Regions from separate parts of the Photobacterium damselae subsp. damselae genome, predicted to be linked through region 4. Evidence: predicted binding sites of a transcription regulator. Region 4 holds the regulator's gene; each other region holds the start of a gene.

Region 1 (7,562 bases), 610 kb from region 4:
AGTGATCCCTTTTGGTAATAGGCTACTACCACGTTCTTGAACAGCAACAACCGCACCATCGTCAATCATGATGTCACCCGCTGGAGGAGGACCTGCTAAAATCCAGCGTTTACGACTCTCAAGTGGACACTCAAGAGGTAAGAAACGAGTACCAACGGATTCGCCACGAGCTAAATCAATGATTACATCAGGTCGGCTTCCCGCTGCAATAACCACTTCAATTCCTGCACGACGAGCAACATCTGCTGCTTGAAGTTTTGTAGCCATACCACCAGTACCAAGGCCACCGACACTGCCACCAGCAATGTTACGTAGTGTCTCATCAATAGTATGAACTTCACGAATAAGCTCAGCATCAGGGTTACTGCGAGGGTCTGCCGTAAATAAGCCAGGTTGATCGGTCAATAATAAGAGTTTATCAGCTCCGGCTAAAATACCGACTAATGCAGATAAGTTATCATTATCACCAACTTTAATTTCAGTCGTTGCTACTGCGTCATTTTCATTTACAACAGGGATAATGCCATTATCAAGAAGCGCAACTAACATATCGCGCGCATTTAAAAAACGCTCACGATCGTTTAAATCAGCACGAGTTAACAACATTTGACCAATATTAAAACCGTAAATGCCAAATAAGCTCTGCCACTCTTGGATCAAACAACTTTGACCAACAGCTGCTAGTAACTGCTTACTTGCCATGGTTTTGGGCAGTTCGGGGTAACCTAAATGTTCACGGCCTGCTGCAATTGCACCTGAAGTTACCACAATAACTTTGTGACCTTCGTGACGAAGCATTGCACATTGACGCACTAGCTCAACCATGTGGGCACGGTTTAGCTTTAGAGTACCACCAGTTAGAACACTGGTACCTAGCTTAACAACCACGGTGTGCTTAACATCAGCACCGTTTTTTGTATTCGCTGTAAGTGTTTTAGATTCTGCCATTGGTTTTAAAAATAGGATGAATAATAAGAGTACCTTCCTTTTATCAATACCACGCAAAAAGCACAAGAAAAAAGCGAATTGAACAGCGTGAATTCATACTTAAAACAGCTGTTGATGGTTTTTAGAACAAAAAAGTGCCCATCTCATCTATTTAGATAGAAAAAATGGACACTCTCTATTGGAAAAATATTTTATCGTAGCGAAAAAAAGAAGTGATTTTAGCGCTCTAATTGAGGTTCAGATAAGTCTTTGCTTGGTGTTAACTCTAACTCGCTTTCATCAATCACAAACTGACATAGCTTCGGATAGAAATCGTTTAATGTTTCCATAACCGCATCTTTATGTTTTGCTGGTAACTTATCTTCACTCCAGTCACCATTAACATCATAGCGGCCAAAAAAATAGCGATAACTAAAACCACGCTCAGTTGGTGTTAATTCCATCCACCAGCCCCAAAACTCTCGCTTCTCAGGGTCTTTATTGGCATTAATACAACTGGCTAAACAGTCAAAGAAAAACAGCTCTGTACTGGTCTGTTCTTGACGTAAATATGGACCGATAGCGGTTAATTTTGTGACTAATCGGCCATAAGGGGGAAATGTTGCTGTTGTCATAGTCTACCCATCCATAGTTTGATTATACAGCTAATCATCCATTAGCTAACTATCTAATAATTATGGACAAGTCTCTTTGGATAAACAAAAGTAAAGCCAGTATAAAGTAAAAAAAAGCGCTAACCATCACAAGTTAACGCTTTAAATTTCAGCAAGTTGCTATTAATCTGCTAATACTTTTTCGTTTAACCACTCAACCACCATAGTCATGGCACGATGATAACCATCATGAAGCGGCTTCTCTGGTAAGGTCACCGCTTTACCACGATAACTCGACATCGCAATCAGCTGATTATCCGATTCAGGACAAACAGGGTCATTTTTTAAACTCAAACCAAGCATAGGAATACCTACTGGGCGTCGACCAACAATACCTTGATTTTTTAATGACCAAGCAGGTAAATGAGATAATAACGCGGTTTTTGATACCCCATTTTTGCCCAAACGAGATGCTAAAACATCCAAATACATACGTGGAATTTGATCAAGCATCTTAGGTTGAGTAAAGAAGCTATGAATAATACCGCCTAAACTAATGCAGGTTTTCAATCGAGCTGACTCAAGAAATCCCAATCGAATAGCTGCATTACCACCAAAGCGTAGACCTAACATCGCCACTTTATGATGATCTACCCAAGGGACATCACGCAGTTGCTGTAGTAAGGCTTGGTGCAATCGGCTGGTATCTTCAGTCAAACTCCAACGGGCACTGTAACCCACCGATGGCATATCAAGAGTGACCATAGCAAAACCAGCAGGACCTAAATAATCCGTGTATAAACGCCATAGATCGCACTGCATAGTATCTAAGCCACCGCTCACAATAACGGTCGGAAGCAGCTTATCGGTCCGAGGGAGGTGAATAAACGCTTGGAACGTTTTACCCTCATATTTTACATCTATTGTGCGCATATCATGAGGACGTAACTCAATCGCTTCTTTATAACTTTGATTGGCGTGTAATTCTGCTTGAGCCGCTAATTCGTCCCCTTTGATATGAGGATAAGCTGCAATGCTGTAATGGATACTGGATTTAAACATCAGTTCAGCAGCAGTTTCTTTATTACCTTGTGATGCTTGGTAACGAGCTTGCTTGTGATAGCGCCCTGCTATTTGCGACCACTCATAGTTCCAGTTACCAGGGCGATAACCAATCACGGTATCAAGAAGTGCATCATCGGTACGAGGAGCCTCTGTTGAAGCGATACGAGCCAAGACTTCTTCAAGCACAATAGGGTCAACCCCTTGCCAGATCCATTGTGGACGACGCAAAACTCGATACCATCCCGTTTCACTATCGCCATCAATTGCGTTATGCACCGCTGTATCACTATGAGCAATTTTCACTAAATTTGATGTTTCTTTAATATTAGCTCTTGGTGCAAATAGTTTTTCAGACAGATTGGTCTTTGAAGATTCAGCCATAATAACTTCCCTAGCCGTTCAAGGGCATCACACTGCAACTTAGTTACAGTCGCCAAGAAAAAAGTATCTCAATGTAATACAGACAAACAGTAACATACTGTTTCATTAGTTATTACATATGATAATTTGAATTACAGATACTATAACAAGGCTAGTATGGGTTTGCTGTTAAATCATAAAAAAAGACGCTCAAAATAGAGCGCCTTTTAGTCAATCTTAGTTTACTGGATTTAGTAAACTACTTCTTATCGATGATCTTAACGTTTAGCGATAGGATCAACAAATGTTACTGCCATATCCCAAGGTTGTTCAATCCAAGTATCTTGCGGAATATCAACAACAAAATCATCGACAAGGTGCTTACCTGCAGGTTTTGCACATACAGTTACAAACTTACCACGAGGGTACATTTCGCGGATTTTCTCAGCAGTACCGCCAGTATCAACCAAGTCATCAATGATAATGAAACCTTCACCATCACCATCAGCTTGCTTAAGAACACGCATATCACGTTGGTGATCATGGTCGTAGCTAGAAATACACACGGTATCGACATGACGAAGGCCTAACTCACGAGCCAAAATCGCTGCAGGTACTAAACCGCCACGGCTTACTGCAATAATACCTTTCCACTGATCGGCAGGTAGCAATTTCTCTGCTAACTGGCGAGTGTACATCTGCATGTTATCCCAAGTGATGACGAACTTCTGAGTCATAATCCAAAGAACCTCTGTTCTGATAAAACTGTAAAAATATAGAGGCTAAACAGAAACTATCTAGCCAAACTGAAACTTATAGAAAAATGATTTTAGCTAAGAACAGACCTGCAATGACCCAAACACTGACATTGATATCACGCCCTTTCCCGCTCATCACTTTTACTGCAGCGTAAGTAATAAAACCAAGACCAATACCTTCTGCAATTGAGTAGGTTAAAGGCATTAATAAACACACTACAACAACAGGTGCTGCCTCGGTAAGATCACGCCAATCTACGCTCACCAACCCAGACATCATTAAAATTGCCACATAGAATAATGCACCAGCGGTTGCATAAGCAGGAACCATCCCGGCAAGTGGCGCAAAAAATAAAGCCAACAGGAATAATACACCGACTGTGACAGCAGTAAGACCTGTACGTCCTCCAACTGCTACACCCGACACACTTTCAACAAAAGAGGTGGTATTGGATGTACCTAATAACGCACCAATCGATGTTGCTGTACTATCAGCTAATAATGCACGACTTAAACGTGGCAGTTTGCCATCTTTATCCATCAGATTTGCTTTTGTTGCTACACCAACTAATGTGCCTGCAGTATCAAACAAATCAACAAATAAGAAAGCAAATACAACAGAAATCAGGCCCACTTCCATTGCGCCTGAAAAATCTAACTGCATAAAGGTTGGTGCAAGACTTGGTGGCATAGAAACAACACCGTTATAGGTCACTTCACCAAAAATAATGCTAATGCCAGTAACAACCAAAATAGCGATTAATACTGCAGCTTTATAACCACGATGAACCAAAGCGATCGTTAAGAAAAAACCTAAAGCTGCCATAACAGCTGGGAAACTGGTTAGATCGCCTGCACTCACTAACGTTGCAGGATTATCAACAACGATACCCGAACTTTGCAGGGCAATAAAAGCAAGGAATAAACCTATACCTGCCGATATCCCGATCCGCAAAGAATGAGGGATGGCATTAATTATCCATTCACGAACTTTAAGCAAACTCAGGGCGATAAAACATAAGCCAGATAAGAAAACCGCAGCTAATGCAACTTGCCAAGTATAGCCCATACCAAGTACAACGCTGTAAGTGAAAAAGGCATTAAGACCCATACCTGGCGCTTGAGCCACCGGATAATTTGCAATAAAGCCCATCACAAAACAGCCAATCATGGCAGCAAGACAGGTCGCAACAAACACTGCGCCCTTATCCATACCGGTATTGGCCAGCATTGTTGGGTTCACAAAAATAATATAAGCCATGGTGAGGAACGTTGTTACCCCAGCTAGCACCTCAGTACGAACATTCGTACCGTTTTCCTTTAACTTAAACAGTTTTTCGAACATGCAACTCGGTTCCTTGGAGATTTATGCATAAAAGTAAAATAAAAATAGAAAACGTTTGCGCAGCCTATTTTTGGGGTGGGATTATAGTCGCAGAAGTGATGGATTTCCACTATTTACCCTGACAATTGCCAAAAAACTAATAGATTAGAGTTCTATTTATGTTCAACAAAAATTTCAAGATAAAAAGACCTTTAAAAGCAATAAGATAAATAAAATAGGTGTGATTATTTTTTCAACAACCAAAAAATGAAGAATGCTATTCTTAAGCAAGTTTGCTTTTACAAGCATAAAAAAACGCCACCCCAAACTGGAGTGGCGGCAGAATTGTTGCAAATAACCACATTTGGCTATTTAAGAATTCTTAATTTTAGGGGGGGTGAACATAATGTTCGGTGTTGCTGTATTAGAAAATACAACAGCACAAATTCAATTATTTATAACCGAAAGAACTTGGGTAAGTGAAGTTACCAGTATAGATAGAACGGTTATTCCAAAAATGCGCAATAGAAGAAAATAGTTTCATTGTTATCACCTTAATCATAAGTAATCCAAAAACATGCGTCATGCATGGCTCAAGTCCTTGGAGCAATTTAGACCATCATTGGTCCCACTTAATCTCGGTTCCTTGGAGGCGATATTCTCGGGCTCATCCTGAGCGTTTAGTGTATTTACTTCGTTTTCTTTGAAGATGCTGAAATCATAACCATATAGTAATTTAATTACAAGCATTTTCTTTAAGCTCGTCACACTTTTCACAAAAAACACTTTATTCTGACATTATACGGTAATTTTATTACACCGATAACGAGCTGCTTTTATTCAACCAACCAATTATTCAAAGTCATTTCTTCTTTTTGCTCAATACGCCAGTTAAAAAACAGTCAAGTTTCTACAAAATCGTATAGCGTTATGACAATCAGAGTGATGGAGAGCTCACATTCCCTTTCAAGTAAAGAATTTTTCACTATCACGGCCAAAGACACAGTGGTATGCTGAGTCCATTCATGATAGTTAATATCACTATCATTTCGGTTATCTAAAGCAGCATTAGACTGTTCTTTAGGTAAAACCTCAGCCCAAGATTCTATAAAGGGAGACTGCTGTGTCTGAAATCAGTCAACTTTCACCAAAAGCGTTATGGCAATTTTTCGATAAAATTTGTTCTATTCCTCACCCATCAAAGTATGAAGAGCAATTAGCACAATACATCGTTAGCTTTGCTCAACAAGAAGGCCTTGATGTTCGTCGCGATAATGTTGGTAACGTAATCATTAAAAAGCCAGCAACGCCAGGAATGGAAGATCGTAAAGGTGTGGTTCTACAAGCTCACATCGATATGGTTCCTCAGAAAAATGAAGACACGGCTCACGACTTCTTAGTTGATCCTATCCAACCATATGTAGATGGCGAATGGGTTACTGCTAAAGGTACTACTTTAGGTGCTGATAACGGTATTGGTATGGCAACATGTCTTGCAGTTCTGGCTGCAAAAGATATTGAGCATGGTCCTCTAGAAGTTCTGCTAACTATTGATGAAGAAGCAGGAATGACAGGTGCTTTCGGTCTTGAAGCTGGCTGGTTAGAAGGTGATATTCTTCTTAATACTGACTCCGAGCAAGAAGGTGAAGTTTACATGGGCTGTGCTGGCGGTGTAGACGGTGCGATCACAGTAGAAATTGCTCGTGAAGCAACACCATCAGAGCTTGTTGGTGCAAAACTTGTTATCAAAGGCCTGAAAGGTGGTCACTCAGGTTGTGATATCCATACTGGTCGTGGTAATGCAAACAAATTGCTTGGTCGCTTCTTATTTGGTCACGCTCAAGAATTAGGTTTGCGCTTAGAAAGCATCACTGGCGGTAGTCTTCGTAACGCTATTCCTCGTGAAGCAAATGCCGTTGTAGCACTACCAGCTGCTAATTTAGATAAACTAAATGAACTATTTAGTCATTATCAAGATCTGCTAAATGCTGAGTTAGGTCATGTTGAAACTGACATTAACCTATTTATTGAAACTCAAGAGCAACCAGCCCAAATTATGGCTCTTGCTGATCAAAACCGCCTAGTTGCTGTACTAAATGCATGCCCTAACGGCGTGATCCGTATGAGTGATGATATTCAAGGTGTTGTTGAAACCTCTCTAAACGTAGGTGTTATCACAACGGAAGAGAACAAAGTTACTATTCTTTGTTTGATTCGTTCACTTATTGATTCGGGCCGTAGCAACGTTGAAGGTATGCTTAAAGCTGTTGCCGAACTGGCAGGTGCAAGCTGTGAGTTTGCAGGTGCTTACCCAGGTTGGAAGCCTGATGCAGACTCTGAAATCATGCATCTATTCCGCGATACTTATAACAATATGTATGGCCGTACACCAAATATCATGGTGATTCATGCTGGCCTTGAATGTGGTCTATTTAAGAAACCATACCCAACTATGGATATGCTATCTTTTGGTCCAACAATTAAGTTCCCACACTCACCAGATGAAAAAGTTAA
Region 2 (7,562 bases), 1.4 Mb from region 4:
ATTAACGGCTTGGCGCACACTGTCCCATAGCTGAATATCTGCAAATAAAATATCTTGATTCATTTTCTACTATTTACCTTGTAATGAGCGGCGTAATTCTCGTTGAACTTGCTTCGCCCCAGGTCGTAACCCACGCCACAGCATAAAGCTCTCAGCGGCTTGACCAACTAACATACCAAGTCCATCTAGGTTTTTGCTTGCACCCAGCGTACTTGTCCAGTTATTAAAAGCTGTTGGTTGAGCACCATAAACCATATCGTAACAACACGAATGATGAGTAATAACAGAAGTTGGCACATCAGGCACAGAGCCCGACAAACTGGCTGATGTAGAATTTATCACAACGTCAAACCCATCTTGCAATGCTAACGTTTCATTGTCCATTGCCGCAATATTACCAAAAGTGGCAAATGTATCCGCTAAGGCTTGAGCTTTATCATAAGTACGATTGGCGATGACCAATTGTTGGGGATTTTGTGCCAATAGCGGCAAAATAACCCCGCGAGCAGCGCCTCCAGCCCCAATTAATAGAATTCGCTGATTTTCAAGCGTTACTTGATGAGCCAATAAGTCCTGTACCAACCCCTCACCATCAGTGTTATCTCCCAGTAATACACCATCATCTAATAATTTAAGTGTATTCACCGCTCCTGCTAAACGTGCACGTTCTGTCAGTTGGGTTGCGACGCGATAAGCTTGCTCTTTAAAAGGAACAGTGATGTTACAGCCTCGACCTCCGGCAGCCAGAAAATCGTCTAATGCTGTTTGAAATCCGTCTAAGGGCGCTAATATCGCTTCATAACTCATTTTCTGACCTGTTTGGCGGGCAAATAAAGTATGAATATAAGGGGATTTACTCTGTGCAATGGGATGACCAAAAACTGCGTACTTATCCATAAGAAATCCTATTCAATCCAATTCCGAGGTTTGAGATAATATTGATAAAGCTCAGCTTCTGCACTATTGGGTTCAACCTGATAATCGTATTCCCACCGAGCTAATGGTGGCATCGACATAAGAATCGACTCCGTACGGCCTCCACTTTGTAAACCAAAGAGCGTTCCGCGATCATATACTAAATTAAATTCCACATAGCGACCGCGACGATACAGTTGAAATTGACGCTCACGCTCGCCAAAGCAATGAGATTTTCGCTTTTCGACAATCGGTAGATAAGCATCTAAATAACCTTGCCCTACCGCTTGGATATAAGCAAAGCACTTATCAAACTCCCATTGATTTAAATCATCAAAGAACAATCCACCAATACCACGGGTTTCGTTGCGGTGGGGTAAGAAAAAGTAACGATCACACCAAGCCTTATGTTGGGAATACACAGCGTCACCGAATGGTTGGCAAAGCTGATGGGCTATTTGGTGCCAATGAAGACAATCTTCAGCAAAAGGGTAAAACGGCGTTAAATCAAAGCCGCCACCAAACCACCAAACAGGTGCTTCCCCCTCTTTTTCAGCGATAAAGAAACGGACATTAGCATGGGACGTTGGTACATAAGGATTATGAGGATGAATCACTAACGATACCCCCATAGCTTCAAATCGTCGCCCTGCTAATTCAGGTCGATGAGCCGTTGCCGATGCAGGCATTTCAACGCCAAATACATGAGAGAAATTCACTCCGGCTTGTTCAAATACCTGACCATGACGTAATACTCGCGTACGACCGCCACCACCTTGTTCTCGTTGCCAATCATCTTGCTCAAACTGTGCAACACCATCTTGTTGTTCAAGAGCGCGACAAATTTGATCTTGTAACTGCAGCAAAAAGATTTTCACCGCTTCTTTATCTATAAAGGCCATATATTACCCTTGTCGAAATACTTTACCCGTTTGTGCATCGCGGATTTCAGATGGATTATCACGACCACCCACTTCGCCTTGTAAGATAGCCGCTAAATACTGCCCCAACTGCGCTTCAACGTCTTGATAGGTACGCCCAGGTTCTTGTCCTGTTAAATTAGCGCTCGTTGAAGTTATTGGTTTACCAAACTGACGACACAGTTGTTGAACTAAAGGGTGATCACTGACCCTTACGGCAATAGTCTCAAATTGGCCAGTTAAAAATTTAGGGACCGACGGTTTCGTTGGCATCACCCAGGTTACAGGCCCTGGCCAGCTATTTTTTATCTGCTCAAGTTGGTTGGTCGTCAACTGACTTTCATCAACATAAGCTAATAACTGATCATAATCCGCAGCAATTAAAATTAAGCCCTTCTCTATTGGGCGCTGCTTTAATGCTAAAAGTTTGTGTACGGCTTGTTCGCTATCAGGATCGCAACCAACCCCAAATACCGCTTCTGTTGGATAGCCAATCACTTCTCCTTGTTGGAGAGCGGCTACGACTTGAGCAAAATTATCCACAACGGCCTCTTCTCTTTTTTACTGTTATCTGTTTAGTTTCAGTTTGAAGTGCTTATCTTACCCAGTCCCTATTGTCATAGCTATGCAGGAATTAAATTCGATGCAAAACCCTGACGCAAACGTTTTCCTTAGCGAAAAAGCACCGTATAATGCCGATATCGGTCGCTTTATACCTATTTCAAGGAGAACACAATGAAAGTTGGGATCATCATGGGCTCACAGTCAGACTGGCCAACAATGCAACATGCTGCTGAAATGTTAGAGCGGTTTAATGTCGAATACGAGACCAAGGTTGTGTCTGCTCATCGAACTCCACACTTATTGGCTGAATACGCTCAAAACGCGCAGCAAAGAGGTATCACCGTTATCATTGCTGGTGCTGGCGGAGCCGCTCATTTGCCAGGGATGACAGCTGCATATACTTCATTGCCAGTACTGGGTGTTCCGGTTCAATCTCGCGCCTTAAAGGGGCTTGATTCACTTCTTTCTATTGTTCAAATGCCAAAAGGTATTGCTGTTGGCACTCTTGCTATTGGCGAAGCGGGAGCTGCAAATGCAGGACTATTAGCCGCTCAGATCATTGCAACATCTAATGAAGAAGTTCGCCTTGCTATCGAAGCGTTTCGTCAACAACAAACCGATACTGTTCTTAGTCAACCCGATCCTAGTCTGGAGTAACTATGCAAGTATTGATCTTAGGTGCAGGCCAGTTGGCTCGAATGATGTCTCTCGCTGCAACGCCACTAAATATTAATGTTCTGGCATTCGATGTGACGACCAATACCATAGTCCATCCAATTAGTGGGCAAACTTATCCATATAGCCTTGAGCAAGCCATTGCACAGAGCGATGTAATCACGGCAGAGTTTGAACATATTGCCCACGATATTTTGGATTTATGCCAACAAAGCGGCAAACTCTTTCCCGCGCCAGAAACCATAAAAATTGGTGGTGATCGCGCAAAAGAAAAAGCATTGCTCGATAATGCCCAAGTAGCTAGTGCACCCTATCACATCATCCATAATCAAGACGATTTGATCTCAGCAATCACTGCAATAGGTCTACCTTTGGTACTAAAAAGTACATTGGGAGGGTACGATGGAAAAGGTCAGTGGCGTCTGCATGATCAACACGATGTCGCCTCGCTTTGGCCTCAGCTGGCAGCGTGTATTGCAGCCACACCAAATCAAGCCATTATTGCAGAAGCTTGGATCCCATTTCAGCGCGAAGTTTCCATAATCGGGGTTCGTGATAAGCAAGGTAATATCACCACCTACCCATTAACCGAGAATATCCACACTAATGGCGTTTTGAGTCTTTCCACGGCGTTAATAGAAGATAACAAGCTGCAACAACAGGCTAACTGTATTTTTAGTCAAGTTGCAGAACAATTAGATTATGTTGGTGTGTTGGCGATTGAACTGTTTGATGTCAATGATCAACTGCTGGTCAATGAGATTGCACCTAGAGTTCATAACTCAGGCCATTGGACCCAACAAGGTACCTTATGTTGCCAATTTGCAAATCATATCCGGGCAGTTTGCGGCCTGCCTTGTGGTGATACTGCTGCACGATGCGCCACCGCAATGATCAACATTTTAGGCATTGATTCTTTGCCAACCGAAATTTACCAACTGCCATATTGCAGCGTACATTGGTATGGTAAAGAAGCGAGAGTTGGGCGAAAAATGGGGCATATTAATGTGACTGCAGCCACCACAGAACAACTGCAGCTGGCGTTACAGCACTTAGGGTCGATTCTACCAGAGACCCAATTTCCAGCCCTACCGAGAGAGCACTGATATCCTATTAACTCTCGAATCAAACAATACCAATCCATCTAAGGCGCTCACAATCAGCGCCTTAGGTTTATTTAGTATCGGTACTATCTTGATAGGCTTGGCAATGACGGTTAGCACACTGCAACTTCACACCTGCGGCCAGTTTTTTCTCTATTAATAAGGGATAATGGCACGATTGGCACTCTCCAATCACAGGCTTATTGTTCACAGCAAAACGACAGCGTGGATATTGATCGCAGGCGTAAAACAGTTTGCCATAACGGGACTTACGCTCGACTAAATGACCTGTTTTACATTCAGGGCAAGCGATATGTGTCTCTTCCGCTGGCTTTTCTGGTGAAGAGATATAATCGCATTGAGGATAGCTGGAACAGCCAATGAACATTCCAAATCGACCTTGGCGCAACACTAATTCTTGTTGGCACTTAGGACAAGGAACGCCCAGTAATTTCACTATGTGGCCATCATTTTGCTTTAGCGGTTGAATATAATCACACTCTGGATAATGGCTACAACCAAGAAAAGGTCCATGTTTACCAAAGCGCATTTGCAATGGCTCACCACATTGAGGGCAAGTTTGCGTTAAGGCATGTTCATGATTAGAAAATAACGATGAGTGCGACATAGAAGGAAATACCAGCAGTGATCAATAAAGCTACAGTAGCAAATCGCGGTAGAATAAAAAATGAAAAATCGGGCCGATATTACCCGATCTGTTCACTTTTATTGGCTATCTTAATGGAGATACCCTTCTTGAGTGCCATATAGCAACTCTTCCATCTGAGTATATGCATTTTCATTATCTGGCGCGTTGAACAGTACCATTAAAATAATCCATTTCAGATCATCGAGTGTGAACTCATTGGTATCGAGTTCCATTACTCGATCAACAACCATTTCTCGTGTCTCAGTACTAAGCACGTTCAGTTGTTCAAGGTACGTCAAAAAGCCACGACATGCGATATCAAGACGTTGCATCTCTTGTGGCGTATAAATACGCATCGAAGTGATCGCACTCATATTGGCATATGGTGTATCGCTATCTTCTTGCAGTGCTGCGAGGTTTTCCAACCAATTTAGTGCCTTATAGATATCATCTTGATGAAACCCTGCGCGCACCAACTCTTCCGATAACTCATCTTGATCCAACATGAGTTCAGCATCGCTTTGAATGTAGGTTTCAAACAAGTACATCAGTATATCCATCATGGCTAGCCCCTCCTCGTTCTGATATAACCACCGGGTAATGCGGTGACCAATCCGAGCAATTCTAATTCTAATAATTGCGTCATGACATCATGAACTGGCATTTGGCTGCGCTCAGCTAAGACATCGACTGGTATCACTTCGCTGCCTACGGTAGCCAACAGTTCAGGAAATGGCAATTGTTCATTTTCTGTCTCGGGTAGAGCTTGGCTTAATTGGTGATTAATTGCGCATTCTGTTAGGGCGCCTACCTCCTCGAAAATATCTTGAGCACTTTCTACAAGTTTAGCACCCGATTTTATCAATGCATTACAACCTCGGCTGGCGGGATTATAAATAGAACCCGGTATAGCAAAGACCTCTCGGCCTTGCTCTAAAGCATAATTAGCCGTAATTAATGATCCACTTTTTTGAGCCGCTTCCACAACCAATACTCCAACAGATAAACCGCTAATAATCCGATTTCTACGTGGAAAAAATTGGGCTCGTGGTTTTTCTTGCGGCCAAAACTCAGAGACAAGAGCGCCCTGCTCAACAATACTTGCAGCTAACGATTTGTGACATGCGGGATAAATCTGCTCCAGCCCGGAACCTAAAACGGCAATGGTTGCCCCGCCATGACGTAGGGCTCCTTGATGAGCTTGACTATCGATGCCCAAGGCTAAGCCACTGGTTACCACATAATTTTGCGCCACAATATTTGCAGCAAAGTCAGCGGCAATTTCTCGACCATCAATACTGGCTGAGCGACTACCAATAATGGCAATTTGAGGCTGGGCTAAGAAAGAAGGATCACCTTTAACAAATAACAAAGGAGGTGCTGAGCTGATCTCCTTTAATAAAGGTGGATACAAGGGCGAAACTAAAGGAATAATGTGACAATGGGGACGCTGCTGCCAATTTAGCGCCAAATCTATTTTCTTATTGTCGGGATGCTTAATGGCGGCAACCTGCTTTAGCGTCAACCCGATACTTCGCAGTTCAGACTCATCCATTGCCATAATTTGCTCTGGCATTGCGTGTTGTAATAAACGACTGATACGGTGGCCACCGAGTCCAGGAACAGCCACCAATTTCAGCCAAGCATGGATATCGTCCATTATTAATATGTTGGCGGTAATGCCACAACTCCTGCTTTAAATGGTTCAAAACTCTTTGTTACTACAGCTAAACTAAAATACTCATAGGGACGTAAGACCATAACCTCACCCACCTCAATGTGCTTCAACTGTTGTTCAGCACCGGAGAATCGACTGTCGTGATAAGCGTATTCCCCTTTTGGACCAGAAATATCAGCCCCATCACGATACAATTTAAACACCTGCCCCGGCTCAAAGTTATCTAGATGACCACGATCGAGTATTATCACTTGTTTTGACGCCATATATTGCTGACCCGAAATAGAACCAACTACCTGAGCTTGAAGCTGACTTGGGGCCACGGTTGGAGCAAAAGACATATTTAAACTACGAGTATCAATTGGAGCAGGAAGCACTAAATCATTTTGATGAATCTCTTGTCGTAATTGCGTCAGTCTTAGCAAACTGCGTTCTTTATCAATGGCTTTAACACGGGCTTTGGCTACCTCTTGAAGAGCCATCACTTGATGTTTAGTCCCTTCTCCTTCACGAGAGAATGTTTCATTAATGCGATAAATCCACCATTCACTGCCACCATCAAGAATGCTATCAACCCAAATCGTATCACCAGGAGCCATATAACTGCGGCCATCACTTGACCCTATCACTCGGGCTACATTTTCTAAGCTTTGGGCAGAAAGTAACTTGTCTTCAGCTAAATAAGGAAACATTAAACTGTCATGTAAGGTGGTAATGGGTGAACTTGCAATGCGCATTTTAGGCGTCAATTTCACTTGAGCTTTACCCCTATCCAAAACTAATTGGGGCTGGCCTTTCACCCAACGTAAGCGTAATCGGTCACCTGGATAAATTAAATGCGGATTTTTAATATAGCTATTGGCGTGCCATAACTTTGGCCATAACCAAGGATTATCAAGAAAATACGATGAAATATCCCACAACGTATCACCTTTTTTAACGATATAAGTTTGTGGCGCATCTTTTCTCACTATAGGTAAGTAGTCAGCCCAAACCAACGGTACCCATAATGCTAAACCCACTAACCCTAACCACCGCTTCATGCCATTACTTCCTTG
Region 3 (7,562 bases), 190 kb from region 4:
CATAGTTATAACGACCAATCTTACGGCTAGAAATTTCAATAAAGCCAGATGGTGTACCTAGGGCATTAATCTCTGGGTCTTTACGGAAATCTGCATGACGAACCCAAGGTTGACCCGTACCAAAGTCTAGGAAACCTTGCTGCCAGAACACATCAAACTCAGGCATATCAAACTTACCTTTGTTCGCTGCTCGACAGTCGTTATACAACATGCTTACCCATTCCATTTCATCCATACCACGAGTGTACTCTTTATGACGACCAAAACGGCGAGTCAACTCAGTAAAGATCTCGAAATCGGTTTTAGATTGATAGAGTGGGTCAACCAGTTTGTGCATCGCAAGTAGACCACGACCACTGTAAGAACCCATAACATCAATATCGTTACGTTCAAACTGCGTACAGGCTGGCAGTACGATATCGGAAAAACGACACGTTGCAGTCCAAGCATAATCAATAGTCACAACGGTTTGCAACTTCTGGAATGCTTGCTTCATGCGGTTACGATCTTGATGGTGGTGCCATGGGTTGTTACCGCTGATCACCATCATTTTGTAACCAGGAAGAATTACTTTAGAGCCGTTGTATTGGATCTCTTTCCCCGGCTCTAAAATACAGTCAACAAAACGAGCAACTGGAATGGTACGGCTGTAACCATTAAAGTCATTGTTATCCCACTTTGGTTTATGGCCTTCATCCACGTTACGAGGGAAGCCACCAGGAGCGGCAAATCCTGTTGATGGGACACCGATACCTGAGTAGTGATGGCCATAAGAGATACCGCCACCTGGTAAACCAATTTGACCAACCATTGCCGCAACCACTGCTCCCATCCAATAAGGCTGTTCACCGTGTTCTTGACGCTGGATACACCAACCAAACATGATCTGAGTGCGATCTTTTACCAATAGACGAGCAAATTCACGGATTTGGTCCGCTGGAACACCACAGATAGCCGAAGCCCATTCTGGTGTTTTTTCTACTTTATCTTTGGTCTCACCTTTAACGTAACCAATAAACTCATCAAAGCCTAAGCAATACATTTTGATAAAGTCTTTATCGTATAGGTTTTCGTTATATAGGGTATGAGCCACACCTAACATAAACGCCACATCGGTCTGCGGGTTAATGTAAAGATGCTCATTATCAAGATAACGTTGGGTTTTGTTTTTAACTGGATCTACCGAGATCACTTTGATCTCACCTTTAGCTACTTTTTCTTTTAGCTGAGCAAGGTAAGGGTAGGATTCATGGGTTTCACAGTTCCAACCAACTTGTAGGTTTTTCACTGGATCGTTTGCCCACAAGATTAATGTCTTGGTGTTATCTAAAATTTCAGACCAAGAAGTACCTTGGGCGTAAACTTCCGTTGAACCCAACACATATGGCATGATGGTTTGGCCGGCACCAGTTGAGTAGTCACCCACTTTAGTGATGTAGTTACCGTGCATACCTACTGCGCGCTGCATGTGGCTAGTACAACTGTGGAATTGACCTGTTTGACGCCAACCTGTTTGACCGGCGTGAATTGCCCAAGGACCGTAGTCTTTTTGCATACGCTCTAATTCTTGGTAGAACAGATCCAGAGCTTCATCCCAAGTCACACGTACAAAACGGTTATTACCACGTGTTTCGCCGCTATACTTGTTTTTCTTCAACCAATCGAGACGTACCATTGGGTAGCGAACACGTGAAGGGTTGTAGATAACGCCCTTAATGCCTTTTAACATTTCGGTCGGGTTTTTATCTATTTCGATCGCTTCAATCTCTTGAACTCGGCCACCATAGATATGAGCGCGGAATGCACCCCAGTGAGAACCTGAATACTTCCAGGTTCCTGTAGTTTCAACAGCAAAGGCTTTAGATGAAGCCAGTAGGCTAGGACCAATCACGCCAGCTGCACTGGTCATGGTTAGGCCTTTAAGAAAACTTCTTCTTGATACAGACATGGTTATTTACTCCATCAACCTTAGTGCTTCTCATCAGAAAAATCTGAAGAATGCTTTTGAAGATACTTACGAACTAGGGCTTCACTATCGCGATCGAAGTTAACGAACGCTAGCATGCCATCGAACATTCCTGGCCATGTATTGGCATCGAAATGGTTTTCCGCAGGTTGGGTGTGACATACTGAACAGTTAGTGGTGTAAGCCGATTTTGCCTTTTCCCATACTGGAGTAATGTCGTTAACAAGAGAATCTTTAGGCATCCAAACTTTAGCCGTTACGCGCTGCCATGGAAGACCTGTTAAGTCGTCAACTTTCTCTTCGTATTTATCAACCACTTGATCGTTTTGTGCTGATTCTTTAACCAGAGAGGCAACCGGGATATTCATACCAAAATCTTCCTGAATAACTCGACCATAGCCTTTATCTTTACGCCAACCAGCAATTTCAACTTCAACAGCCTTGTCGGTTTGCGCGATAACTTTTACGCCTGATGCTGGGTTAAGAAGACCGGCTTCAACCTTTAGATCTTTATCTTCATACACAGGTAGGTAACGCACGCTGTATACGGTTTCGCCATCAGCATATTTAGTGTTGTGTGATAGGTTTACTAGCTCTGAAATTAAGCCACCGCTGCTGTCCATATTCTTTGGAAGGTGGTGAGCAATACCTTTATGACAGTCAACACAGCTTTGATCTCGTTCTGCCGCATTCTTCATTTGGACACGAGCTGTTGGCGACATCTTACTAAAGTCCATGCCGTCATAGTCGTGACAGTTACGACACTCAAGAGAGCCGTTAGCACTAAAACGTTCCCACTCATGTTGCGCGAGAACTAAGCGGCGATCTTCAAATTTCTCTGGTGTATCAATAAATCCAGCAAAGTGAGCAAAAACTTCTTTGCTTGCTTGAATCTTACGGGAAATTTTTGCTGTCCATTCGTGTGGAACATGACAATCAGGACAGGTTGCACGAACACCTGAGCGGTTTTTGTCATGAATGGTGTTGGCAAATTCTGGTGCAACGTTTTCTGCGTGACAACCCACACAGAACTCTTCGGTATTGGTCTTTTCAAGTGCTGTATTAAAACCACCCCAGAAAATAACACCGGCAATAAAACCACCTAGGGTTAATACACCTAAGCTGATATGAACACTTGGACGAGAGAATGTCTGCCAAGCTTTGCGAAGAAAGTTTTTCATTATGTGCCTCTCTAATGATTTCTAATGCGTACTTGACTTACATGCCATGGCCTGGAGGGCCAAACACAAACAGTTGTAGCATCCACACAATGAATCCGTAACCACCTACTACCATCACACTTAAAATGGGAAATAAAAAGACTGTGATGAAGAGGAAAGCCTTCCATTCGCGGCCGCGCGTCGATTGGTCTTTTTGATCAGTAACACTGCTCATAAAGAAACTCCTGCTAATAAGGGAAAATGAATACGTAGACATATTTTTTATAAATCTATTTATTTTGCGATCATAAAGTATTCGTTTATTCAGATTCAATTAATACTTATGGGGTAATTGCAATATTTGTAAGGTTTTTTGATGTAAAACGATGATGTGATTTATTGTTAAATTGTTATGAAAAATTATGACAAAATAATAATAAATAAGTCAGTTGTGTTAGTGATGTATGCTGCGTTTTTAAACTATGTATCGTATGTTTTTTAGACCTAATTGTTACGATATTAACGTGTTGAAGAGGCATGGTGTAAAGATGCTCTCCATTATGAATAAGTCATGTATGGCAAAGTGATATATGAATAGAAATGAATTATTATGTAACAGGTTTTATAGTTTGAGCTCTGTCTTGGATATAGTGAAGAGAGTAAGAGAGTAAGAGAGTAAGAGAGGGAAAGATATCCCTCTTATTAAAATAAAAAATATTAATCAATCAGTCCGTACTGATCATTTAAGATCTTGATGATCTCTTGTTTTGGGTTCTGACTGAGTATGATTTTCTGTCCAGTGATTTTTTCAGCAATTCCAATATAGATACGCGAGATATCCATTAAAGTCTCTTGAGGTAAAGCATTATCCCGTGCTAATGCAAAACGCTCATCCATGCGATCTTTATTTAGCAGAATATCAGGGTCATCAAAATAGTTTAATAATACTTGGCGAAAGTCTTCTTTGGAGTTTTCAACAATTTTGCCATTACGGTAAGCAGTACCATCCCAAATGCGAGAAGAGTCAGGTGTACCAACTTCGTCCATATAAATTAATTTTTCGTTTCCATTAGCATCTGTGACGTAGCCAAACTCGAACTTAGTATCAACAAAGATTTGATCTAATTGCTTGAGCTCATCGCTTATCACCGTAAATCCGGCTTTTAGCATATGTTCATAAGTTGCTATATCGGCTTTATCTTGGAAATTAAATGCGGCTAAATTATTTTCAAGATCTTGGCGGGTGACGTTAACATCATCGACTTCAGGCACACCAGGAATACCAGTTAAAATCCCTTTGGTTGATGGGGTAATAAGTAACTCAGGCAGTTTTTGATCTTTTTCTAATCGCTCTGGTAATTCAATGCCACAAAAATTACGTTCACCTTTTTCATAAGCTCGCCACATGGAGCCTGTAATATATTGACGACAGATAGCTTCTACTTTGACTGGCTTAGCTTTTTGTACAATCCAAACAAAAGGGTGAGGAATATCAAGAATATGGCTATCAGCAAGATTGTGTTGTTTAAAGAGGCTAAACCAGTGATTTGAAATTGCGTTTAATGCCGCTCCTTTTCCCGGTACACCATTGAGTCCTCCTTCGGCATGCCAGATACAATCGAATGCTGATATACGATCGCTAATCACCATAATAGCCAATTCGGCATCGGGTTGAACGTTATAATTTTTCTCTTGGATTAAGCGACGACTATCTTCTGGTGTTAACCAATAGACAGAACGAACTTTACCGCTATGGACTGGTTGATTAGTACGAATGGGTAGGTCATCGTTGACAGCAAGAACTTGATCAGCAAGGCTCATGGTGAAATCCCTATATCAAAGCATGAAACATAAATTTCAACGGTTAACCTCTAAGGTTGTGGAGATTAACCTTGGTTATGGCCTGCATCATACTCGCTTTGTTAAAAATAGCAAACGTTTGCGCGGTGGTGTGTTGTAAAGAAAAAGCCATTATTCAGGTTATGAACAATGGCTCCAGTATATAAAATCTATCTTGATGATTTATGTGCTAAATCGATGGAATATGAACAGTTTTGATTTTATCTGCTGTGGAATTTAGTACATCCTTAAGCCAGTATTGAGCTTGGTCAATATTTAGCCATGATGGACTGAAATGAAAATGCTGCCAATGGCTGAGCAAGCGTATGGTTGAATGGGCTGGTGGTGCTGAATACAGTAACAGCACAATTGCCGTCACTTGCGCCAAGCTAATAAATGGATTGCTCAAAGAAAAAGGCTTAAGGGCACTACCAAATGATGACTTAATGCGCTTGTTTGCCAAATCTACGCTGTAAATCTCATCTAAAATTAAGTGGACTAAACCCCCTAATAAAACAAAGCCTCCAGATAGCCAACTAAAGGTATTTTTGTAACCGAGTAAGCTTGCTAAATGTGTAACACATAGCGCCAATAAGGTAACAAAGGCGATAGAATGGCAGCAACCTCTATGTATAGTGATTCTCTGTACCCAAGCTTTGATAATAACTTGAACAATGATGAATAGCCCTACGATATAAAATAAAAGCTCTAACATAGTGACGTGTGAGTAGATATGACAGAGCAAGATAAAACAGCTAAAACTAGCCAGCAGTGTAAATAACCATTTCATCGATGTGGAATGATCTGAATCGATATCGGGCAATAAGCCGCCCATGGTACCAAGAAATGCTAACCAGATGGCCGTTACTGGCATTACATGTTCGGCGGAGAGTAACGCTGCTGCTGCCACACCACTAACCACGGCCGCTACGGTGAAATGGGTTGTAAAATTTGCCACAAATAAAAATACTCTTAAACAACTGTGGTTTTATACAGTGTAATTAGCGTAAAATATTTCGTTTCGCAATCTATTTAGCTTCATTCGACAATTAAAGTGTAACGAACGATTAATGTTTCATCAAAATGAGTATTTGGTCACATTTATTTGCGGGGTTATGAAGCGGGGATTGCTTCTTGTTGGTTGATGATGAGATATACCCAGTTACATGAATGTAAAAGCGAGCATTGTGATGGTCTTGGCTGTGGTATGATGCTGCATCAAAAAATGTTTAATTTAGAGCTTTATTATTATGAGTTGTTTTACCCCTGAACAAATTGCTTTTATTCACCATGAGCAAGGTAATGCTCTATGTGTAGCAGGTGCTGGTACAGGTAAAACAACCACCTTAGTTGGACTTATTCAGCATAAATTGGCACAAATTCCAGCGAATAATATGCTGGTGTTGATGTTTAACCGTGATATCCGCAATGACTTTAAACAAAAGCTTCAAGGTATCGGTATTGAGCAGCAGGTGCCTGTTCATACTTTTCACAGTTTTTGTTATCAGCTCTTGCGTCACACGGGTTATTTACGTGAAACGGGTTACCAAGTCGATTTCCAGCAAGGTGAAAGTGATAAGACGCTTGCTAAACAAGTTTTGCGTCAGATGGGAGCTCAAGAAAAGTCTTATCAAAAGCAGCAGACCTATAAAGATCCGAAGACAATTGAACTGCTAATGAATTTCATTGGATTGGTTAAAGCTTATATGCTGCCACCAAAAGAGGTATTTGACCTTTCTGATATTAGTAGTGAGTATCAATTTATTATTGAAGCATTTCGTAATTTTGAAACGTTACGTCAAGAGCGGAAATTACTTTTCTTTGATGATTGGTTGGTTGAAACCGTTAAGTTACTTCAAAATAATGAAGCGATAAGACAATACTATCATCAACAGTGTCGCTTTATTGTTGTCGATGAATTTCAAGATATTAATACGGCTCAATATCAATTACTAAAGCAATTACTTGGTCCTCAGTCTCAGTTAGTTGCTGTTGGTGATGTCGATCAGTGTATCTATAAATGGCGAGGCAGTGCCCCTCAGTTTATGCTCAATTTTGAACGAGACTTTGCGCCTGCAAAAACCTATAGCTTATCGAGAACATTCCGTTTTGGACACAGTTTAGCGCTTGCCGCTAGCCACTTGATATCGAATAACCGAAATCGCTTTCATGACTTTCAAACGGTATCTCATGAGTCAGTTTCTGATACCCAAATTGAAGTGGTTGGTTCTGAGCGCCAAGTTGGTGAAATTGCGCAGTCTATTCAGCAGTTTTTAGAACAAGGTGGCCAAGCTAAAGATGTGGCAATCTTGGTTCGTCGTTGGTCGCAAACACTGTTATTTGAATTGGCATTTTTGACCAAAAAGATCCCTTATCAAATGCCAGTGCCTTCGGTATTGGGTCATAGTCGGGAAGTCCGGTTGCTGATGGATATTTTAGGTTTTGCTATCGGGCGTTTTGAGCAACAGTCACCGCAGCAGCGCTCTAGTTTTCTCTTTAATATCATGGCATTTCCACACTGTTATGTTCCCAATAAAGATCTTAAGCCTCTGTGTGATGAATTAGCGAATCGACCAATAGAGCAGTGGCGAGCTTAT
Region 4 (7,562 bases):
GAGTGCAACTAAACCACAACCTCAGAGCAAGCTGAAAAATGAAACAAGCCAAGTAGCTAATACCGCTAACAATAAAAAGGCACTGTTATCTAGTGGTACTCAATCTCCTGAATTAGTCAGCCGACCAACATTTGCCACTCGACCAGGGCCGGTTTCTTACCCAAGATTGGCAAAACGCCGAGGGATTCAAGGACAGGTAATGGTTGAGATCTGGATTGATCCAAAGGGTAAACAAATTAAACAAAAAGTGATCTCATCATCAGGTACAGAGATCCTTGATCAAGCGGCATTAACAGCCATTAAGAAGTGGAAGTTTTCTTCACATATCGTTGATGGGCAAGCTATTGCTCACCGCGTTCATATTCCTGTACGTTTTCAATTGGATTAATTATGGAATTTATCAACCAATATCAAGAACAGTTTGGTCTTATGGCCTGGCCCCTTTTTATCTGTTCACTGCTTACCGTCATGATTTTACTTGAGCGGTTTATTCAAGTTTTACTCTGTACTGGTGTTGGTAAAACCAAAATAAATCAAATACTCAACAATCAAAATCGCCACGATGAACAAGCATTGGATCATCTAGCTCAGCAATTGCAGAATCAGCGCCCTCTTCTGTATAAGGGGATCGCAATGCTGATTTCACATCGTCATTTTGCTAAAGCGCTACGTGAAGATGCCGCAGGTATGTGGCTACAACAAAAACGAACTCAATTACGCTCCGGACTCAAGCTCTTAAGTCTTATTGGCGTGATCAGTCCATTACTGGGTTTATTAGGTACCGTATTAGGTTTGATCGATATGTTTAAAGGCATTGCTATGACCACAGGCTCAGTTACCCCAAATGATCTGGCCGATGGGTTAGGTCTTGCGATGCGAACCACTGCCGCAGGCTTAATCATTGCACTACCAGCCATTACAGGTGCACAACTGCTCGGACTTTGGGCTGATAGCATTACCTCAAAACTTGAACACAGTTTAAATCGCTGCAATTTATGGCTGGAAGGGATCTCAGTAACAACAACTTGTGATAAGCCAGTTCAAGGTGAGGCTCTCTCATGATAAGCACAGGAAATAGCCGCTGGCAGGACGATGAGTTATCACCGGATCTTACCCCGTTACTCGATATTATTTTTATTGTAATGGTTTTCTTATTGTTAACAGCAAGCGTAAAAATTAAATCGCTGAATGTCGATCTCCCACAAACAGAAACACAAATACTGCAGACGACCTCTGCCGATCCTATAACCATTAACCTACTTGCCTCTGAACCTCATTGGGCTCTAGATGGAAATCAACAAAAAAGTTGGGAGGCTTTTTCAACAACCTTATTGGACGAAGTTAAAGCAAACCCATCGAAACCGGTTGTGATTGGGGCTGAGAAAACGGCCTCAGTCGAACAAATGTTAAAGCTTTTAGCGTTTTTACAAAAAAATGACATCAAGGCTACTCAATTGCTAATGGAAGAGGATAACAAAGCATGAGTCTAATTAAACCAGCACCAGTGTTTAAAACCGTATCTTTAGCTGTTGCTATCCTATTTGGAGCGACGTCAGCTTATGCACAAAACAATGACTCGCGTATTATCAGTGCCGGATCTGCAATTACTGAGATTATCAATGCCTTAGATGCCAGCGATCAACTGGTTGCTGTAGACAGTACCAGTCAAACATTGGTTGATACCAAGATGCCTAAAGTTGGCTATCATCGTCAATTATCAGCAGAAAATCTCATGTCACTCACACCAACTCGTATTATTGGTTCAAACGAAATGGGTCCAGAATCGACGCTCACCATATTGAAACAAGCTGGCGTTGCTGTGGATATCGTCAACTCAGGGAATACCGTTTCAGATCTTACTAAGCGAATTGAACAAGTTGCACAATTAACAGGTCACCAAAAACAAGCTGATGGGTTAGAACAAAAAGTGCAACATACTGTTCAAACATTAACGGATCATCTATCTCAACTTAAGAAACATCCTAATTTTAAAGAAAAAAAAGTTTTGTTTGTGATGATTCATGATGGGAGACCTGTCAATGTAGCAGGTAAAGGAACAACGGCAGATACCGTTATCAACCTTGCTGGAGCCATAAACCCGGCTGCTGCATTTGTTGAAAACTATAAACCTATTTCAACAGAAGCCATGCTTCAAATGCAGCCTGATATCATTTTATTGAGCTCTAGAACCGCGGCAACCATCAAAACGATGCCAGATCTAATTAAGAAGATTCCAGTACTAGCCCAAACACCCGCAGCGCAAAATAATGCATTAGCTGTGATAGATGGTACAGCGCTTATTGGTGGTCTCGGTATCCATAGCCTCAACGAAGCGGCTCGATTATCAAATGTTTTCTATCCAACTGTGAATCAGTAACAGATAACGAAATTTCAGTAAAATAATTATCATCAGAGGGAGCATCTGATTCCCTCTCTTTTCTCCTATTTATAGTTTGAGTTTTTATGGGAAATCAACGTTTATCCATCCGCTCCCTCTACCCTATTGGCTTTGGCCTTTTACTACTCGCCATCGTCAGTTCTATTGTTATTGGCCCAATGTCTATTAGCTATAGTGATAGCATTAAAGCCTTACTGCCTTGGCATACCGAACTGCCAAATCATATCAGCTTAGTTATCAATCAGATTCGTCTACCGAGAACTCTGCTCTGTATTATGATTGGAGCAATTCTCGCCATTTGTGGTGCGGTAATGCAGGGGCTATTTCGTAATCCACTTGCTGATCCCGCCATCATTGGGGTAACAGGTGGTGCAGGGCTTGGGGCTGCGTTAGCGATCATTGTATTTGCACCTATTGCAGCGCAATTTCCCACCATTTTAAACTTAGGCGCAATCCCTCTGTTTGCCTTTATTGGCGGTGTTATCAGTACTTTCTTTGTTTATCGTTTAGGTACTGGAACTAATGGAACATCGGTGACTGTGATGCTGTTAGCGGGGGTGGCAATCTCAGCAATATCAGGCGCGGGCTTAGGCTTACTTAATTATGTTGCCGACGATCAAGCGCTTCGTGATTTCTCTTTATGGTCAATGGGTTCATTAGCTGGCGCAACGTGGTCAGGGATCGCTCTAGCAACCGTATCTTTTGTTGCACTGTTTTTCTTTTTCTATCGTAAAGCCAATGCACTCAATGCTTTTTTATTGGGCGAATCAGAAGCCAAGCATATGGGCGTAAATGTCCAACGCCTTAAAAAACAGTTAATCATTACTTGTGCCGCAGGTGTTGGCGTTACCGTGTCACTAACAGGTCCGATAGGGTTTATTGGCCTTATTATTCCTCATCTGGGACGAATGCTAATTGGACCAAACCATAAAAACTTAATTCCGGTATCAGCCCTATTAGGCGCCTTCATTTTGTTACTTGCAGATATGATTGCTCGTACCGCTTTTGCTCCTCAAGAGTTACCAGTTGGTATTATCACTGCCATCATCGGTGCTCCCTTCTTTATTATGTTATTGATCCAGCAAAAAGGACGTATGGCATGAGCAGCACACTATCCTCTCATCACGCAATAGCACTAAAAGCTTCTAACCTTCATTTGCAGCTGGGCAGAAAGACCTTACTAGATAATGTTGATTTAGAAATAAGGTCTGGGCAAATAACCGCGCTGTTAGGTCCAAATGGTGCCGGTAAAAGTAGTCTACTGAAGGTATTAAACGGTGAAATAACGCCAAATTCAGGATCGATTGAGATCTTTTCAAGACCCAAAGATCATTGGCCATCTGAATTATTGGCAAAACACATGGGTATATTGCCGCAGCACAGTACCCTATCGTTCTCATTTCTTGCTCATGAAGTTGCAGAGCTTGGTGCGATGCCTTTAGCAATATCAAATCATCAAGCGCAACAACTAGCGGCTAAGAATATGGTTAAAGTTGGTGTGGATCATCTCGCAAACAGGCTTTATCCAACGCTATCTGGCGGGGAAAAACAGCGCGTTCATTTTGCCAGAGTATTAACCCAGTTATCGCACTCTGGCGAACAATGTATTTTAATGCTTGATGAACCCACATCTGCTCTTGATCTTGCTCATCAACATCATACTTTAGAGATTGCACAAGCGCTTTCACAACAGGGTGCTGCCGTTATCATTGTTATTCATGATCTGAACTTAGCCGCTCAATACGCGGATCGTTTGATCATTTTGAACCAAGGCAAAATTCAAGCTGATGGTACGCCATGGCAAGTACTAACCCCAACCGCAGTCGAAAATGTTTACGGCTGGCCAGTTCAAGTTATCGCTCATCCAGAACATAACTACCCGGTTATTTTGGCTTAATGTCTCTGTTATGAGCAGAAATTGTGCCATTAATCGATAAAACCAATGAATATTTACGTTTAATTACATTCAAATTTATTGATGCCTATCAAGTATTTTCCGCTTCAAGCACAGAAACATTGCACTCGCGCAGACTCTAGGTAAAATGTGATCGCAAGCGATTACACAATGTAATAGAATCGTATAATATTCACTTATAGCACTTGTTATCAAAAAGCCGCTCTTTATGGTGCGGCTTTTTAGCTTTTAGCGGGTTTCACAATACAAACCCGATTACTTGCTTAATCATCTAAACTTTAGCTAATTATTAGAGATTAAAAGCAAGATTAACTGTGTGGTGATAACAAACTGAATAGCCAGAGAGACTCAACGTAGAGCTGGCTAACCAATTTGATATCGAAAGAATTGCGGTCTGACTCTAGACCCCCATTATTAGAAGAATAACTATGGCAACGATTAAAGATGTTGCACGTATGGCTGGTGTTTCAACGACGACAGTCTCTCACGTGATCAATAAAACGCGCTTTGTCGCAGAAGCAACACAAAAGAAAGTTATGGCAGCGGTTGATGAGCTTAATTACGCTCCAAGTGCTGTTGCTCGCAGTTTAAAATGCAATACAACCCGTACAATCGGTATGTTGGTAACTAAATCAACCAACCCATTCTTTGCTGAAGTTGTTCACGGTGTTGAAGAGTACTGTTATAAAGAAGGTTATACGCTTATTCTGTGTAATACAGAAGGTAACCTATCGAAACAACAAGATTACCTTCGCATGCTAGCAGAAAAGCGTGTCGATGGTCTGCTTGTTATGTGTTCCGATCTGGATGAGAAACTGCTTGAGTTGCTAGAACGCAAAAAAGATCTGCCTATGGTTATCATGGATTGGGGCCCAGAGTCACCACATACAGATAAAATCCAAGATAATGCAGAGCATGGCGGCTATATTGCAACTAAACACTTTATTGAAAATGGCCATACCAAAATTGGTTGTTTGTCTGGTCATGAAGACAAGTCAACCTGTCGCGAGCGTCTTAAAGGCTTCCGTAAAGCGATGGCAGAAAGCAATCTATCTGTAAATGAAGATTGGATTCTTGAAGGTGATTTTGAGTGTGATACGGCAGTAAAAGCGGCGCAAGACTTTATCGCGATGACTGAACGTCCAACGGCTATTTTCTGTTTTAATGACATTATGGCTATGGCGATGATCAGCACATTTGAACAAGCAGGATTACGAGTTCCTGATGATATTTCAATTATTGGCTATGACAATATCGATTTAGCGCCATATTTTTCACCGCCATTGACAACAATCCATCAGCCAAAACGTCGTTTAGGTAAAACGGCTGTTGAAATTTTAATGGATCGCGTCAAAGATAAGAATCATGAGCGTCAAACTTTTGAAATGGCGCCTGAGCTCGTTATTCGTAAGTCGGTAAAGAATCTTAATTAATTGGGAATCTATTCCAAATATGAAGCCAATATTCAATATTGGCTTTTTTTATATAAAAAGAAAGACTAAACAGGTCTAATCAGTTTAATGAATTAAAATTTATTCTGTATTCATTTTACCTTAACCAAATTACGATTTAAAAAAAGGTTAATAATAGGATATGTTCGTAACACTTTATTCTTAAAGCGCTTTTTTGGCTGATAATTAAACATTTCTTATGCATCTATATTACTCATTTTAAATTATTAACTGAATCAACATCACAAATTTTGCAACTTCATATAAAAAATATTAAGCTATCTACGTTAACCTTTATCAGTTACGAACAGGGCAAACTATCTTGAAAGAGATAGGACGCAAAGCTTCCGGCCTAAAAGTTTATATACATAAACTCATGGTAGCGGGGTTGCCGATAATCAAAATATCAATGTCATGAATCTTAGGGTTTCTGACAGAATATTTAGTTATTCTGATAATCTAAATCCCCGCTCTGATGTTAGGTGACTCATGATTATTTTCACCGAGAAGAAGCATGGACAAACCAGTATTAAAAAACACGTTAAAATTATTTGAATGTTTTGGGCGTATCAAATCACGCTCTATGTTTGGAGGTTTTGGTATATTCGCGGGTGATACTATGTTTGCTCTGGTAGTAAACAATACGCTACATCTACGGGCCAATTGCCATAATGAAGGGGAATTTAAAGCACTGGGACTAAAACCCTATATATATTACAAAAAAGGATTTCCAGTTGTCACAAAACATTATGCCATTCCTGACTATTGGTGGGATGATACTCAATGCTTAATCAAGCAAGGTGAACTCTCTCTCCAAGCGGCAGAAAAGGATAAGGAATCCAAATCAAAAGCAACACCTAATCGAATTAAAGATCTACCTAATCTACGCTTAACCAATGAACGCATGTTAAAAAAAGCAGGAATTGAAACCGTTGAGCAATTATTTGCTGTTGGTGCTCTTGATGCATTTAAAGCACTACAGTCATCTCAAGGAGACTCTTTAAATCTTGAACTATTGTGGGCACTTGAAGGAGCTATCAGTGGTCAGCATTGGTCAGTAATTACTGAACAGCGTCGCCATGAGCTACTTTCGTCATTAAATTAAAAACAATACTCACAATACGTTGGCTAAATTAACACTTAAGTAGAGAGGCTATTATCAGCCTCTTTTTTTATCAAACAAGTTACATAACAACTGATTAATATATTAATAATCTTATATATCTAGGTTAAAACCACCCATTAAATATAAAACACAGTTTTTAAAAAATAATCATATACAGACATACAAAAAATAAATACAACTAAAGTTTATTGAACAAAGTCACAAAGTTTACACCCACCTTACATCAAAACTACCCTTCACTCATTTTTCCGATAATATAGTTATAGTTTGAGGCTTATATAGGAATACGGGCACTCAAATAATTAAATACTTAGAGATGCTAATGTTGTATGAGGCGATTATGAGTTGTTCCAACCCATTTCCAGGACAAACTACAAATATTTTTAAAGACAAGTTTTGTAAATGGCCAAGACTACTTCAAATTAGTATCGTTCTCTCTTTTCTACCTATTTTTGCCGTTCTCATTGCAGTAAAGCAAAATATAGCCTCATTACAATCACTCTCTGATACCATTGTCGTGATGGGTTTTTTAAATATCTTTCTTCTTGTTTGGGGTTTGATCCTATTTTTTAAGGCTCGCAAACATTGGTATCGTAATTACCACATAGGGAAAAGCCTATTGGTTGCGGTTCTTCCGGTTTTTTTGAGTGGTTATATCCTCATCAACGATCT

What was found. Region 4 encodes PurR, which represses purine synthesis genes. Its sites were predicted from a motif close to TNANGNAAACGTTTNCNTNA; they were not measured.
Region 1: a site for PurR is predicted at 5,113-5,132, ahead of WAX86_RS03965 (NCS2 family permease). Genes of this name have one in related genera too.
Region 2: a site for PurR is predicted at 2,490-2,509, ahead of purE (5-(carboxyamino)imidazole ribonucleotide mutase). Genes of this name have one in related genera too.
Region 3: a site for PurR is predicted at 5,054-5,073, ahead of WAX86_RS05890 (phosphoribosylaminoimidazolesuccinocarboxamide synthase). Genes of this name have one in related genera too.

The regions. Positions count from the first base shown of each region.
Region 1 covers NZ_CP146970.1:886,657-894,218, reverse strand. Annotated here, with positions in the region: gene proB (glutamate 5-kinase) at 1-948, opposite strand, end outside; gene crl (sigma factor-binding protein Crl) at 1,167-1,562, opposite strand; gene frsA (esterase FrsA) at 1,725-2,987, opposite strand; gene gpt (xanthine phosphoribosyltransferase) at 3,245-3,703, opposite strand; gene WAX86_RS03965 (NCS2 family permease) at 3,780-5,069, opposite strand; gene WAX86_RS03960 (aminoacyl-histidine dipeptidase) at 6,172-7,562, shown strand, end outside.
Region 2 covers NZ_CP146970.1:79,974-87,535, reverse strand. Annotated here, with positions in the region: gene WAX86_RS00415 (DUF1488 domain-containing protein) at 1-63, opposite strand, end outside; gene aroE (shikimate dehydrogenase) at 70-897, opposite strand; gene hemF (oxygen-dependent coproporphyrinogen oxidase) at 906-1,817, opposite strand; gene WAX86_RS00400 (L-threonylcarbamoyladenylate synthase) at 1,821-2,378, opposite strand; gene purE (5-(carboxyamino)imidazole ribonucleotide mutase) at 2,571-3,056, shown strand; gene WAX86_RS00390 (5-(carboxyamino)imidazole ribonucleotide synthase) at 3,059-4,180, shown strand; gene WAX86_RS00385 (topoisomerase DNA-binding C4 zinc finger domain-containing protein) at 4,248-4,805, opposite strand; gene WAX86_RS00380 (DUF494 family protein) at 4,916-5,389, opposite strand; gene dprA (DNA-processing protein DprA) at 5,392-6,486, opposite strand; gene WAX86_RS00370 (LysM peptidoglycan-binding domain-containing protein) at 6,489-7,547, opposite strand.
Region 3 covers NZ_CP146970.1:1,303,205-1,310,766, forward strand. Annotated here, with positions in the region: gene torA (trimethylamine-N-oxide reductase TorA) at 1-1,948, opposite strand, end outside; gene torC (pentaheme c-type cytochrome TorC) at 1,969-3,147, opposite strand; gene torE (trimethylamine N-oxide reductase system protein TorE) at 3,185-3,361, opposite strand; gene WAX86_RS05890 (phosphoribosylaminoimidazolesuccinocarboxamide synthase) at 3,844-4,947, opposite strand; gene WAX86_RS05895 (metal-dependent hydrolase) at 5,156-5,923, opposite strand; gene WAX86_RS05900 (ATP-dependent helicase) at 6,216-7,562, shown strand, end outside.
Region 4 covers NZ_CP146970.1:1,493,966-1,501,527, reverse strand. Annotated here, with positions in the region: gene WAX86_RS06845 (energy transducer TonB) at 1-388, shown strand, start outside; gene WAX86_RS06840 (MotA/TolQ/ExbB proton channel family protein) at 391-1,062, shown strand; gene WAX86_RS06835 (biopolymer transporter ExbD) at 1,059-1,484, shown strand; gene WAX86_RS06830 (hemin ABC transporter substrate-binding protein) at 1,481-2,377, shown strand; gene WAX86_RS06825 (iron ABC transporter permease) at 2,464-3,501, shown strand; gene WAX86_RS06820 (heme ABC transporter ATP-binding protein) at 3,498-4,295, shown strand; gene purR (HTH-type transcriptional repressor PurR) at 4,742-5,746, shown strand; cyclic di-GMP riboswitch class I at 6,066-6,160, shown strand; gene WAX86_RS06810 (TfoX/Sxy family DNA transformation protein) at 6,279-6,869, shown strand; gene WAX86_RS06805 (hypothetical protein) at 7,231-7,562, shown strand, end outside.